2 regions of the Lysinibacillus sp. GbtcB16 genome follow, and region 1 is predicted to be linked to the other one. Evidence: riboswitches for the same ligand, from Rfam matches in the RefSeq annotation. Region 1 holds a riboswitch; the other holds the start of a gene.
What was found. A riboswitch is a leader RNA that binds a small molecule or an ion and turns the genes downstream of it on or off. The one in region 1 is predicted to bind preQ1.
Positions count from the first base shown of each region.

Region 1 (7,620 bases):
ATTTGGAATCGGATTTTATCTTTTTCTTTCCCGTGCAATGGCTAGAAACGATAGAGCCTATGTTTTATTTAGTCGCAGACTTCTGATCTTATTACTAATGGGTATTATTCATTTCTTTTTTCAACCAGGAGAAGCTTTAACTGTCTATGCCATCTTTGGCTTTTTAGCTTTACCATTTTATAAAGTGCGGAAAGAAATTAATTTATTAATTGGGCTCATCCTATTAGCCCTTACAGCTTATTTTGGAATGAAAATCCTCATGCCTTTCCCACTAATTTTACTAGGTTTAGCTGCTGGCCAATATCGCCTATTTGAAAATATCCAACTACATCGAAAAAAAATCCTGCTAGCGACAATTGTCATGTTCCTTGTTAGCATAGGTAGCTGGTTGTATCAATGGCAGTATGTCCCTACAGCCAATGTGAATATCGATCAATTATCCAAAATTCAGCTGGAAGAGCATATAACGAATATGGAGCAATTTGCGTTAATTGGATTACAGTTTAGTCCGTTTGTTTCAGCGTTTTACATGGGAGCCATTATCCTATGTCTACAGAGTGCACTATTCCAACAACTATTATCACCATTAAAGGCTTATGGACGCATGGCTTTAACAAATTATTTAGGGCAGACAGCACTCATTTTAATCATTGGTCATACATTCCAACTAATCGGGCAACTTCGATACATTGAGTCACTATGGATTTGTCTAGGTATTTATGTTTTCCAATTGATTTGTAGTAAGCTATGGCTACACTATTTCCGCTTCGGACCAATGGAGTGGCTGTGGCGAATGGGGACCTATTGGACAGTCCCTCCCCTAAGAAAAAGAAAAGATTCTTAGCCAAGGATATATACCTATTAACCTAAAGTGAAACGTCATATATTGGTAATGTACCCTACTCGCTTTCCATCTTTGCTCATATCTTCAGCAAGATACACATCCCCATTTTATTTGGTCACTTATTTTTCAATAAGTGACCTTTTTTTGGCTGCTATTCATCTTTGTTGTTCTGCACCTGTCTCTTACAGCATGCATACTATGTAAATAATACCCTTTTTTGCAGGGAGGATTTTATGAAAAATAACAAAGGCTATCGGAATAGTGAAGGAACTGAATCAGTGAGTCAAGCAGCTAAGCTGGCTGTTATAGCGGGAGCCATCACCACACTAGGTGATGCGCTAGCGACCATTGCAGCAGGTCTTGCTTTGGAAGATGAGTTAAAGGAAAACGAAAGTAAAAATAATGATATGGATAAACTGCAAAAACAAATTGACGATTTAAATTATGAAATGAAGCAATTAAAAAAAATGTTCCGATAATGGTGGCAATGGCGAAAAAAGACGACAATATTCAACTGATATTGTCGTCTTTAAATTGTACAATGATAAAGTTAAGCAAGTGATTGTCACTACTGGTGGACACTTTCCGCAAACGGGACCGCCGCCCTTCGTTCCAATCATCCTCGTAAAAATAAACGTTTAAGGTGATAAACGATAATTACGAAGCATCATGTTATTTAGCCGCCCAAATTTCAAGCTCTATTTTAATTTCTGGTAAACCTAGTGCCGATACGTAGGCTATGGTCATGGAAGGATAGGATTCGCCAAACATACCTTCCCATTGCTCGTAGAAATGATCCCAATCTATTTCCTCCGTAGCCCAAATATTGACCTTTACAACGTGAGTGGCATCCATTTCCTCTGAAGCTAAAATTGTTTCAAAATGTTGAAAAGTATTTATAATTTGTTCCCATAATGTCTGTGGTAATTGATCATCTTGGTCCAAACCAATTTGACCTGAAAAAGCATACATTGTCGCATCTTTTGGAATAATTGTGACATGACTATATTTCCCGACAGGTTGAGGTGCCTGCATTGGATTTTTACGCACTAGTTTTGATTTCATGTTGAATCTCCTTTAGGTTTTTTTCTAAAAAAGGACAGACTTATCCCTTCATCAACTATTCTAGAAAAAAACAGCCGTGGAGAATCCAATGCCCATGCTTAAAAAACGTATAGATCTTTTTTTCACAAGCCTTCTCCCCCTCTACCTAAAGTTATTTCCATGTTACCATTTCTATCCGTATAGTTTCAATTTATAACCGAAACTATTCAGGAGTTTCTTTTTATGATCTTTCAGGCAATTAACTATTTAACGATAGCGTACCTAACATATACTTAATAGTGTAAAGCTAAATTAGCCTTACACCTCCGAATTGTTACTAGGGTTACTCCATCCCAAGTGACCCTTCCTTTTTTCATAATAAAAACTAGGTGCTCTCTTTGTGGAGTACCTAGTTTTTTGTTAGTATGCGTGTTCATCCATAGAATATTATATCAACCTCTACAATTTTTTAACAAACTACCTATAAGTGCGGTATGCATAGTTACCATGTTTGTACTAAACAAAAATGGAGAGCGATAGTCTATGTACAGCCATAATAATCTTAGTTGCATGGTATAAAATTTACAAAATAAGTAAATGATATGTCTTGTAAGGGGGGAATCGCTATGAACACTAATGTGACTAAACCCTTTATTCCATCCCCTAGTTCATAGCGATTACCATTCTTAAAAAATACAGGTCTCATAAGAGTACCTGTTTTTTGTTATATTTTTTAGGACAGTACATTTTACTACGTGTTGACAAGCATAACTAAAGGACTTGCAGTGATTTCGACTTCAAGTCCCTTGATAGTTTCTTGTTATTTTTTTATACTTTCTTTAATTTCTTCTAATAATTTTGTTTGTCTTTTAAGTTGCTTAGTCGTACTAATAGCAAACCAAATAATAAAAACAATCGGAATTATGTAAAATAGCAGTCCTAAAATAGAAAATAAACTAAAAATAATATCTGCACTATTATATTTATTCAAAACCAAAAATCCCCCTATCTTTTCTTTCTATAAAGAAAATCATAGCATACTTGAGTTGGATTTGGTATAAAAATGGAAAAATCAATGTCATATAACTTACTCAATGCAGGCTACTCACTTTTCTGATAAGACGCGAGTAGCCCTCTACTACAAAAAATCAGCCCGAAATAAGACGTTTTTCTTTTATTGTTCCCACTTGACCAAGAATTAAGGCACCGAACATTTGTATAATTGTCTTCACAATAATTTGTCCTAAAATAGCGGCTGGTACTGCTTCCCAGGGTAATATATTAGCTCCAAGTGGACTTAAACCAAGGACAACGAAAATTGCAGAATCTAGAAAGCCGCCAACGATTCCACTGTATAACACTCGCCAAGCCATTGGTAATTTCAGTCGAGTATAGATTTCAGTATCAGCTGTTTCAGCGACAACAAATGAGACAGCCGATGCTACCACAATTAAAAGTGTATCCCCCAGTATGAATGACACGACTGCTGATAAAATTAAAGCTGCACTAATAAATATATACGTCTTTGCTCGTCCATATTTATTTTGCACAAGGTCCCGAAAAATAAAGGTCGCCCCAATTAAAAGTGTTCCCATTGGAACAATGAACATCCCAAACTGCAATGGCGCAAATGCCGCCGTTACCACATTAGCGATGACAATCGATAATAAATAAAATAAAATTCTCAACCTACTACTCCTCCAATACATGTATGGACATTTTGTATTGGCACACTATACACCTCTTTTATTTCCCCATACAAGGGCATGTAGCTGTGGCAATACTTTGACATCTTTTAATTCATCATCTTTCATCACTTTATCAATCAATGCATGATATTTTTCTAATAAATCGTTTATTAATCGTGAATTGTCAATCGTTGTGAGATTATCATTTCCGACTTGCAGATAAAAAGGAATCATTGGAAATAGATGATGAATTTGTTTGGCAAAATCGTAATCTAGTTGATTAAAAACGACTATTTTGAGTGAAATATTGTGCTTGCTATTTTGCCTTTTAAGTTTGTCTAAAATATCAGCGAGCACCGAATGGTCAGTGGTCATTCCTGAACTAGGTGGCTTTGGTGAAATTGTCAATTCATCAATGTCAGACATCCAGTTTTGCCACCTACTGCCCTGTGTTTCCACTCCGATCTTTATGTCGTTTTCTTTTAAAATGGCAATTAGTGCTTCTAAATTGGGATAAAGGGCAGGATTACCCCCTGAAATCGTAACAAACGAAAAGCCATGACCTCCTAGGCGCTTCAACTCAGACCAAATCTCTTCCGCTGTCATTTGAACGATAAGATGTTTTCCGCTCCCGTTCCAAGTAAATGCAGAATCACACCAAGAACAGGAATAATCACAGCCCGCCGTCCTTACAAACATGGTCTTTTGGCCAACTACCATTCCTTCACCTTGAATTGTCGGTCCAAATATCTCGATAACAGGTACCTTACTCAAGCTCCATCCACTCCCGTCTTGCTTCTGCATAGCTTGTCGGAGTTTCATAAAGCCTGATAAACTCTACGCACGCACCGTTTTCTCTTTGTTCTTCATGCAAGGCCTCTACCAATTTTTCGTATATCCAAACAACGATATTTTCTGCTGTCGTATTCATAGGTGGAAGCGTTTCGTTTAAATAACGATGATCCAAATGAATGTCGATTTTTTGTTTCCATATTTTTTTAATATCGCCAAAATCAATCATCAAGCCACGTTCATCTGTATATCCACTCAGTCCCAATACGACACGATACGTATGGCCGTGTAAATTTTTGCATTTCCCCTCATATTGATGTAAATGATGAGCAGCATCGAAGGTAAATTCTTTGCTTACAAGTACACGCTTAGCATGATAGTTCAATTGATTGCTCTGAATATCTTCACCAATTTTTTGGAGCTTATCGACAATTTTAAAATCTAACATGTCTAAAACTCCTTCCTATTGCTTAAATACTCATCAAGCCCTTTTTTTCGCAGTATACAAGCTGGGCATCCCCCACAACCATCTGCTATTACACCGATATAGCAAGTCAATGTTCTCTCCCGAACAAATTCTAGTGCCCCAAACTGATCAGCAAGCTCCCATGTCTGTGCTTTATTCAGCCACATCAGCGGTGTATCAATTACAAAGGAATGATCCATCGATAAATTTAACGTTACATTCAAAGACTTAATAAAAACGTCTCGGCAATCCGGATATCCGCTAAAATCCGTTTCGCACACACCAGTTACGATATGTTTAGCTCCTACCTGGCTCGCTAAAACGCCCGCGAATGAAAGAAAAAGAAGATTCCGTCCAGGTACAAACGTCGATGGAAGCTCACCATTTTCACCGTCTTCCACCTTAATGTCTTGTCGTGTTAATGCATTCGGAGCGAGCTGATTTAGGAGAGACATATCAAGAATATGGTGTTTGATACCGAGCTCCTCTGCTATCAGCTTCGCACAATCAATTTCTAGACGATGTCTTTGACCATAATCAAAAGTGACTGCCTCAATCTCTGCAAAACGTTCTTTTGCCCAGAACAAACAAGTTGTACTGTCCTGACCTCCACTAAATACAACAATTGCTTTTTCCTGTTTCATCCATAAAAACTCCCTTTGATTGAAAAAACAGCACTCTAAGAAAAAGTGCTGCCTTCCCCTTAGTTTTTTTAAGAGGGTAGCTAAAAACCTCTTTTTTAATTGGACTTACCAATTTTCATTTATCGATTATCAATTTTTTCCGGATTAAGATCGTGGTTCATTAAACGATAACTTGCGATTTCCTCGTATTTAGTTCCTGACTTCCCATAGTTACACCACGGATCAATTGAAATCCCCCCACGTGGAGTAAATTTCCCCCAAACCTCGATATATCGTGGGTCTAGTAATGTAATTAAGTCATTCATAATGATATTAACGCAATCCTCATGGAAATCACCGTGATTTCTAAAGCTGAATAAGTACAACTTTAGTGATTTACTTTCAACAATTTTTTTGTCCGGAATGTACGAAATGTACATCGTTGCAAAATCAGGCTGATTGGTAAGCGGGCATAAACTAGTGAACTCAGGACAATTAAACTTGACGAAATAATCCCGATTGGAATGAAGATTATCCACTGCCTCCAATACCTCAGGGGCATACTCAAATGAATATTTCGTTCCTTGATTACCTAATAATGTTAAATCCTTTAGTCCTTCTTCATGGCTTCGACCAGACATAAAAAAACCTCCTTGTTAAATGTTTCCCAACACTTTTCAAGAGAGGCTTCACCCATTCATCTATTCAAACATACGTCTAAACATAAAAAAAGCCACGTCCAATATGGACATGGCATAGTGTCATGTTTCCATAGTTTTTTATAGAGGGTATCAGCTATGAACCTCTCCCGTTTAAGTCCGGGCATTCTTTTCCTCCATATAATACGAAAAATAGTACGAAACGTCAAATGGATTTTTTCATGCAAATTTCTCTATAATGCCTCTTTGGTAAACAAACACTGTAATACTACCCATTTAGAAGTACATGAAACCTTCAACTGAGCATAGAATTATTACTATTCGTATAAAATAAAATCTTAACAATTTATTTCATCGATATATCTCAGTGCATTATTATTTGAACCTTATCATTCGCTCTTATAGTAAGATTTTCAATAGGAGGTGAACTTTCTCCGCTCTATTTGCGCAAAATTAGCTAGATAATGCTCTCTTGAAATGAAAAAGCTCCTAACATATTTTCAAACAAAAAAAAATCAACTACAATGGAAAAATGGTAGAAATTCTAAAATCTACCCAATTACCTTTATTTATACAAATTCACTATGAAGGAGCACGAAAATGAAAAAGAAGTTTTTATCCTTACTCATGGCCATTACAATGGTCCTATCAGTAAGTGTAGCGGTGTATGCCGATGAAAAATCCCCACCAGCGACAAGAGGAGAGCTGGTTAAAACCTTATTGGTAGCAGCAGATGCATATCAATCAGGACTAAATAAAGAAGCGATTATACAAGGCTCAAAAAACAAGGATTTACGAGAAAATGAGCCAGCCAAGAAAGTTGAAGCTTTAGTTATGTTGAGCAGAGCGTTCGGCGAATTACCAGAGCCTGTTGGCAATGATCTTCGCAGTGGCACATTTGGAGTTAAGTACACTGATGTACCTACTTGGGCTAAAAAAGATATCGATAATCTGACTAAAGCAGGCGTACTGACGGGCAACCCTGACGGCAAATTAGGCGCAAATGACCCTATTACGATTGATGAGTTCCAAAATCTGATCGCCAGAATATGGACACTTAAAGGCTCCCACTTACATGACGATTTTTATGAAGCAATCAATAAAAAATGGTTAAATAAATCGACAATTCCAGTAGGAGAAATCATGGGCGGTGGTTTTCCTGAGCTTCAAAAACAGAATACAGATAAAATAGAAAAAATAATTACTGAGCTTTCTGGCAAACAATTTGCAGAAGGAACGAAAGAACAGAAGATTGCCGACTTCTATTCGACGGCATTGGATACAAGCAATAGAAATAAACAAGGGATTGAGCCTATTCAAAAATATGTAAAGGCAATTGACGATGCTACAACCCTTGATGATCTTGTGCAAGCAGATCTTACCCTAGAGAAAGAATTGGGTCTAAGCTCACTATTTGGCTTTGCCATCATGAACGATGCAAAGAATAGCAGTAAAAATGCTCTGTATTACACTGGATTAGCTACTGGTTTAGATAAGAACAGTT
Region 1 is NZ_JAGXJV010000001.1:1,926,690-1,934,309, forward strand. Features, by position in the region: gene KVT27_RS09690 (DUF418 domain-containing protein) at 1-844, shown strand, start outside; gene KVT27_RS09695 (hypothetical protein) at 1,078-1,323, shown strand; gene KVT27_RS09700 (RidA family protein) at 1,517-1,909, opposite strand; gene KVT27_RS09705 (hypothetical protein) at 2,709-2,879, opposite strand; gene KVT27_RS09710 (VUT family protein) at 3,037-3,576, opposite strand; gene queE (7-carboxy-7-deazaguanine synthase QueE) at 3,622-4,350, opposite strand; gene queD (6-carboxytetrahydropterin synthase QueD) at 4,343-4,816, opposite strand; gene queC (7-cyano-7-deazaguanine synthase QueC) at 4,819-5,478, opposite strand; gene queF (preQ(1) synthase) at 5,598-6,098, opposite strand; PreQ1 riboswitch class I at 6,223-6,269, opposite strand; gene KVT27_RS09735 (M13-type metalloendopeptidase) at 6,717-7,620, shown strand, end outside.

Region 2 (7,620 bases), on a different contig from region 1:
ACGAATGCGTTCAAACTCAGCCATTAAATCAGGTATCGTTAATTCATGTTTACGATCTTCCCCAACTTCTAAAATAATTTGACCTTTATCCATCATAATTAGGCGATTTCCTAAATCTAAAGCTTGTTGCATATTATGTGTAACCATCAATGTCGTTAACTGATCTTTTTCTACTAAATACTTTGTAATACGGGTGATCAATTCAGCACGTGATGGATCAAGCGCGGCCGTATGCTCATCTAACAATAATATAGATGGTTTTGTAAAAGTGGCCATTAACAGAGACAAAGCTTGACGTTCCCCTCCGGAAAGTAAGCCAACCTTTGCAGAAAGGCGGTTTTCTAAATTTAATCCAAGCATCTCTAACGATTCAATAAAAAACTCACGACGTTTTTTGTCTACACCTCTTCGCAATCCTCTACTCTTATTACGGGAATAGGCTAGTGCCAAATTTTCCTCAATCGTCATAGCAGGTGCTGTTCCCGCCATTGGATCCTGGAAAACACGACCTATAAATTGCGAGCGTTTATACTCAGGCAAATGAGTAACATTGTTGCCATCAATCGAAACTGTGCCGAAATCTGGTGTTAAGGCGCCAGAAATCATATTCATCATCGTTGATTTACCTGCCCCATTACTCCCAATAATAGTAACAAAATCACCAGGCTTTAAATGTAGGTTAATTTCTGCTAGAGCGATCTTTTCATCCGGTGTCCCTTCATTGAACACCTTATTTATACCGTGTAATTTAAGCAAGGCCTTTTCCTCCTTGCTCTACTGGTTTAATTTGCGTAAGTTCTGCAGCCCGTTTAGCCTTACGCTTACGTTCCTTACGCTTGTTAATAAATTGAGGTAAGATCAACGCCAAAATGACGATGATAGCTGTAATTAATTTCATATCTCCTGAATCCAGGAAGTCTACACGTAAAGCTAACGCTAAAATAATACGATAAATAATAGCTCCAGCGATGACTGCAAAAGTGGTACGAATAATGGTCTTTGTACCAAAAATAGCTTCCCCGATAATGACAGATGCAAGTCCGATTACAATCATACCAATTCCCATACTTACATCAGCGAACTTCGAATATTGTGCGATTAAAGCTCCAGAAAATGCGACAAGTGCGTTGGAAAGTCCTAGCCCTAAAATAATGAGTGTATCTGTATTGGCTGAGAAGCTGCGAATCATTCGTTTATTATCACCAGTAGCACGAATAGCCAGCCCAACCTCTGTTTTTAAGAACCAATCTGCCACTAATTTAATTAAAATTGTAATAATTACAATGACAATTAGTACACTCCAAGTACCTGGTACTTGCTGAATCCCCATACCCTTTAATAGGCTGTTGAGAGCATCATCTATCCCTAAATTACTCCAAAACGCTTGAAACTTTGAAAATATCGTTTCAGAGTTTAGTAATGGAATATTTGGACGACCTATCGTATTTTCTGCAGTTAACCCCATGATCCGTAGGTTAATCGAATATAAGGCAATCATCATTAAAATCCCTGATAATAGTGGGTTTATCTTCCCTTTTGTGTGAAGGATTCCTGTCATACATCCAGCAATAAATCCAGCAACAATTGCCACTAAAGTCGCTAAGATTGGGTGGTAGCCAAGCAAAACCATTGTTGCTGCTGTTGCCGCCCCTGTTACAAAGCTTCCATCAACCGTTAAATCCGGAAAATCTAACACTCGAAATGTTAAATATACACCAAGTGCCATAATTGCATAGATGATTCCTTGCTCCACTGCGCCAAATAATGCTAAAAACATCGTTGAATCATCTCCTAAATCTAATTTATTATGCTACTGCTGGTAAATGAAGATAAAGCGGGGATGGTTCCCCCGCTTCGAGTTATTTTTCTAGAAGTTCTGCACCCCAAGAATCTTTAATTTCAATTCCTAAATCATCTGCTACTTTTTTATTAATTAATAGCTTTAGATTTTGTGGATATTGCGCTGGCGTTTCAGCAGGTGTTGCTTCACCTTTTAAAATTTTCACTGCCATTTGCCCAGCCTCATACCCAATATCGGAATATTCAAAACCATATGCAGCCAAACCGCCTCGCGCCACAGAGTCAAGCTCTCCTACTATTAAAGGCAATTTATTGGCATTTGCTACATCAATGACAGACTCTAAAGCAGAGACTACTGTATTGTCCGTAATAATATAGAATGCATCGACTTTACCGATTAAAGATTCAGTTGCTTGTTTTACCTCTGCAGAAGTTGCAGCTGATGCCTCTTTAACCTCAAGACCTTGCTCAGCCATTACTTTTTTTACTTCTTTCACCTGTGCTACGGAGTTTTGCTCACCAGCGTTGTAGACCATACCAACGTTTTTAGCACCTAGCTCTTTTAAAAATGCTACTGTTTTAGAAATCGTTTCAGGATGTAAATCGATAGTACCTGTAACATTTTTCCCTGGCTTCTCCATTGATTCTATGAGCTGAGCACCTACAGCATCTGTTACAGATGTAAAGATAATTGGAATATCACTTGTTGCTGTTGCCGCGGCCTGTGCAGAAGGTGTAGAGTTAGCAAATATTAAATCTACGTTCGCACTTACTAGGTTGTTAGCAATCGTTGTGTTAAGACTATTATCACCTTGTGCGATTTGTGGATCATACTCAACTTTTAAACCTGCATCTTCAATCGCCTTTTTAAAGCCTTCCGTCGCTGCATTTAACGACGGATGCTCTACAATTTGCGTAATTCCGATTTTATATGTTTTATCATCTGCGTTTCCGCTGTCACTGGCGTTATTCGTTTCGTTCCCCTTTGATTCTGTTGAACTAGTTCCACCACTACCACAAGCAGCAAGTAGTAATACTAATCCAAAGAGTAGGAATGAAAGCTTTTTGACATTGCTCTTCACCATTAATCCCCCCGATTAAGTTCTCGAATATCTATCACACTTTATCCAAACAAAGTGTGAATGTATCGCTATATTATCGTGATTATTGAGCTTCGTCAACAACATTATGAATGTTCTGACTTTTGTATTTCGCAAAAAAATTTAACATTTCATTTAATTTGGCGCTTTAAACCGCTAAACTACGCTATTTACGTTATTGGATTCCTTTTTTAAAAATAGTAAAAAATATTTATGACAATTTTGCGAATTTAGTCATATTGACAAAAAGTCTGACATTTGACTTCTGCTAGATATGTATAATAAAATATTGACTTGTGTGAAAGCACCGTGGTTCGTAACCATCCCACGAAAAAAAACTAAGGAGAAATGAATATGAAGATAAAATTTTTAGCAGCAAGTGGTATTATTGCAGCTCTTTATATTGCTGTGACGATGCTTGTTGCACCATTTGGTTTTACAGAGGTGCAGTTCCGTGTATCTGAAATTTTCAACCATTTAGTGGCCTTTAATCCACGCTTTGCCGTTGGTATCATAATAGGGGTATTTATTTCTAATATCTTTTCACCACTCGGTATCTACGACTTAGTATTTGGTGTTGGACATTCTATGATTACATTGGGTTTGTTCATTTTGATCTGTAAATTTGTTAAAAATATTTGGGCACGTTTAATCATCAATACATTTTTATTTACATGCACTATGTTTATAATCGCCTTTGAATTGAATTTAGCCTTAGAGCTACCATTCTTTTGGACTTGGCTCACGGTGGCGGCAGGTGAATTCGTTGTCTTAGCGGTTGGTGCACCTATTATGTATATACTAAATAAACGCCTTCACTTTAAAGAGATGATTGAATAGACGAGTCTTACGAGACTCGTCTTTTTTTCTTGACAATATTCTGAAAACATTCTACAATTCTTTCTAATAAATGCGGAGAAGAAGAATAGTAGCAAGCATAGTTACTCTAAAGAGAGCTGGTGGTCGGTGTAAACCAGTAGTACGTGCTTGTGAATGGACTTCAGAGCAGCCTTATCCAATGTAAGGCCGATTTACTCCCCGTTATCGGAGTTAGAAAGCGCGCATATATTGCGAATAAAGGTGGCACCACGGTTACTCGTCCTTTTCACGAAGGAATGGAGTGCCTTTTTTTATGAAAAAATGAGCGTAGAGGAGTCGAGGAAAGATGAGTATAGTAGTAGAGAACAAAGGATATTTTGGAGAATTTGGTGGTAGCTTCGTTCCAGAGGAGCTTCAGCATGTATTAACTATTTTGGATGAAAATTTCCAAAAATTCAAAGAGGATGAAGACTTTAATACAGAATTGAATTATTATTTCCATGAGTATGTCGGTCGCAAATCCCCTCTTTATTTTGCAGAAAATTTAACGAAGCAATTGGCTGGTGCAAAGATTTATTTAAAACGTGAGGATCTTAACCATACAGGCTCACATAAAATCAATAATGTATTGGGCCAAATTTTATTGGCAAAACGTATGGGCGCAAATCGCGTTATTGCTGAAACTGGTGCAGGTCAACACGGTGTGGCAACCGCTACTGCATGTGCCATGTTCGGAATGGATTGTACTATTTATATGGGGTTAGAGGATACTAAACGTCAGGCATTGAATGTATTTCGTATGGAGCTTCTTGGAGCGAAGGTTGTAGCTGTTGATAAGGGGCAAGGACGTTTAAAGGATGCCGTTGATGAAGCATTTGCGGATTTGGTGGAAAACTATGAAACGACATTTTATTTATTGGGCTCTGCTGTTGGGCCACACCCATTCCCCTCAATGGTTAAACATTTCCAATCTGTTATTAGCCGCGAAAGCCGTGAACAAGTTTTGGAGAAAGAAGGAAAACTACCAACAGCTGTCTTAGCTTGTGTCGGTGGTGGAAGTAATGCTATAGGGGCATTCGCAGAGTTTATTGCTGATGAAAATGTTCGTCTTATCGGAATAGAGCCAGATCAAGCTGCTACACTTAACGAGGGAACTCCTGGAGAGCTACATGGCTTCAAATGTTTAGTGCTTCAGGATGCAGAGGGAAATCCTCTACCAACATACTCAATTGCCGCAGGTTTAGATTACCCAGGTGCAGGACCTGAACACAGTCACTTAAAAACAATTGGTCGTGCAGAGTATGTTACTGTAACAAATGAAGAAGTATTAGAGGCATTTCAGGTGCTCTCGAAGGTAGAAGGTATTATTCCTGCGCTTGAAAGTTCTCATGCAGTTGCCCATGCACTAAAACTGGCGCCCACTCTTACAGCTGATGAAATTATTATAATAAATATCTCAGGTCGTGGCGATAAGGACGTTGAGCAAGTTTTTCATATGTTAAATAAATAATTCACACATGAAAGAGCGATTTCTTAAATTGGAAATCGCTCTTAAACTTACACTAATGAAGTAATGTTTGCTGATCTTAGAATACAAGTATAAACGAGCCTATTCCAATAAGAATATATATCCCCCATTTATTTCATAAAAAAAACGGATGAAGTCTATTCCTTCATCCGTTCAGTCGCTATTATGAAATTGCCTTTTTATGCAGTTTAATTTTTAGCTTTTCTAACATATCTACCGTCATTTTTGACAAATCGTACTCTGCCTTAAAGCCCCACTCTTTTTGTGCCGCTTCAATATTTATTGAATTTGGCCAGCTATCTGCTATTGCCTGACGAACTGGGTCAACCTGATAGTTCATGGTAAAGTTTGGTAAATGTTTCTTAATTTCAGCTGCAATTTGCGATGGTTCAAAACTCATTGCTGTTATATTAAAAGCATTACGGTGAACAAGCTTACTACCATCCGCTTCCATTAAATCAACAATTGCCTGTAAAGCATCTGGCATGTACATCATATCCATATACGTACCTTCTTGAATATAAGATGTATACTTGCCTTGTTCAATCGCTTCGTAGAAAATTTCTACCGCATAATCAGTCGTTCCACCACCTGGGGGCGTTATATAAGAAATTAACCCTGGGAAACGGACCCCACGTGTGTCTACTCCAAAACGGCTAAAGTAATAATCACATAATAATTCCCCCGCCACCTTATTAACACCATACATAGTTGTCGGGCGTTGCAATGTATCCTGAGGTGTATCTTCCTTCGGTGTAGATGGCCCAAAAGCCCCTATCGAACTTGGTGTGAAGAATTGCATATTTAACTCACGTGAAACTTCCAAAGCATTCATTAATCCACCCATATTTAAATTCCAAGCCAACAAAGGATTTCTTTCAGCTGTAGCTGATAATAATGCTGCTAAATGCATCATTGTATCAGCACCAAAGTCCTTTGCTAAATCGTGCATTCTTTGTCCATCTGTAACGTCCAATATCTCAAACGGGCCCTCAGTATGGTCAAGCTTTCTAATGTCAGTAGCAAGTATGTTGTCCTCCCCATAAATACTACGAAGTTTTTCTACAAGCTCAGAACCAATTTGACCAAGTGCTCCGGTAACCATAATTTTTTTCATTTCTCAAAACCTCCACATGTGAACAATTGTACTTCTGGAAAGCACAATAATATATTAATAAACATTGATTTAATAACACTTTCAATGAAATTCATTATAATGTGTTCGTTTTGAAAATACAACAATTATATTAAAAATATTCATAAAAGAAACATACTATCCCTTACTTCTCAGTATATGAACATTTTAAATTATTGTGCTACAAAAATATATTAAATACATTTGTACATTCAGAAAGAACAGTTTTTAAAACTCCCATCCAACAAGTTATTAGAACAAATAAAAAGAATCCTCTTTGCTAGCTTTGCAAAGAAGATTCTATAGCCCATTAATTTATGAAGGACTAAATTATATTGAAAAACGTTTAACCGCTATTTGTAGCACTTTTGATACCTTTCGTAATTCTTTAATATAATTGTGGAATTGTTGCTGTGCTGTTAATTGATCGGCTGTTAAAGTAGCAACATGCTTCGTTGATTCAGTATTCGTATCAGATAAAGATGTCAGCATAACCGCATCATCACTAACCGTTTTTGTATGATTAGCAATTTCTTGAACTGTAGAAGAGACTTCCATAATATAAGGCTTGATTGTATGTACTTTTTCTAAAATCTGATCAAAACTTAATGCTGTTTGACCAGTTACAGCAACGCCTTTTTCGGTTGCCATTAGCACACCCTCCATCATTTGTACTGCATAGCTTGAATCTAGATGAATGTTTTGTACAATGGACGTAATAGTTTGCGTTGAATGAACGGTTTGCTCTGCAAGCTTGCGTACCTCGTTCGCTACTATCGCAAATCCCTTGCCATGCTCGCCCGCTCTTGCCGCTTCAATAGATGCATTTAACGCTAATAGATTTGTTTGTGCCGTTATTTTTTCAATGACCTCAATCATTTGATCGATTGATGATGCTCGTTCGACTAAATTAAAGATGGCTGTATTGGATTTCTCGACAGCTTGCTTAATTGTCTGCATTTGTGCTAAATTGGCTTGCACAATCTCAGTTCCGCTTTCCGCATCTCGAGCAGTTTTATGAGCGAAATTTTCTACAATGTGAATTTTTTCTAATATGACTTGTACATCGTTTAAAACTTCTTCTAATGATGATGTATTGGAAGCCAATTTATTAGAAGACGCTACCGTTGAATCTGATATAGACTGTACATCTTTTGCTATTTTCAATGTCGTTGTTGAAGATTCCTCTGAGGACTCCTGTAATTTCCCGGTCATTTCCTCCACTTCGTAGGCACTGT
Region 2 is NZ_JAGXJV010000005.1:44,482-52,101, reverse strand. Features, by position in the region: gene KVT27_RS17365 (ABC transporter ATP-binding protein) at 1-756, opposite strand, end outside; gene KVT27_RS17360 (ABC transporter permease) at 749-1,777, opposite strand; gene KVT27_RS17355 (ABC transporter substrate-binding protein) at 1,860-2,882, opposite strand; PreQ1 riboswitch class I at 3,204-3,248, shown strand; gene KVT27_RS17350 (QueT transporter family protein) at 3,255-3,740, shown strand; T-box leader at 3,807-4,007, shown strand; gene trpB (tryptophan synthase subunit beta) at 4,066-5,229, shown strand; gene KVT27_RS17340 (L-threonine 3-dehydrogenase) at 5,411-6,364, opposite strand; gene KVT27_RS17335 (HAMP domain-containing methyl-accepting chemotaxis protein) at 6,713-7,620, opposite strand, start outside.
Region 2: another riboswitch for preQ1. It lies ahead of KVT27_RS17350 (QueT transporter family protein); the one in region 1 lies ahead of queF (preQ(1) synthase).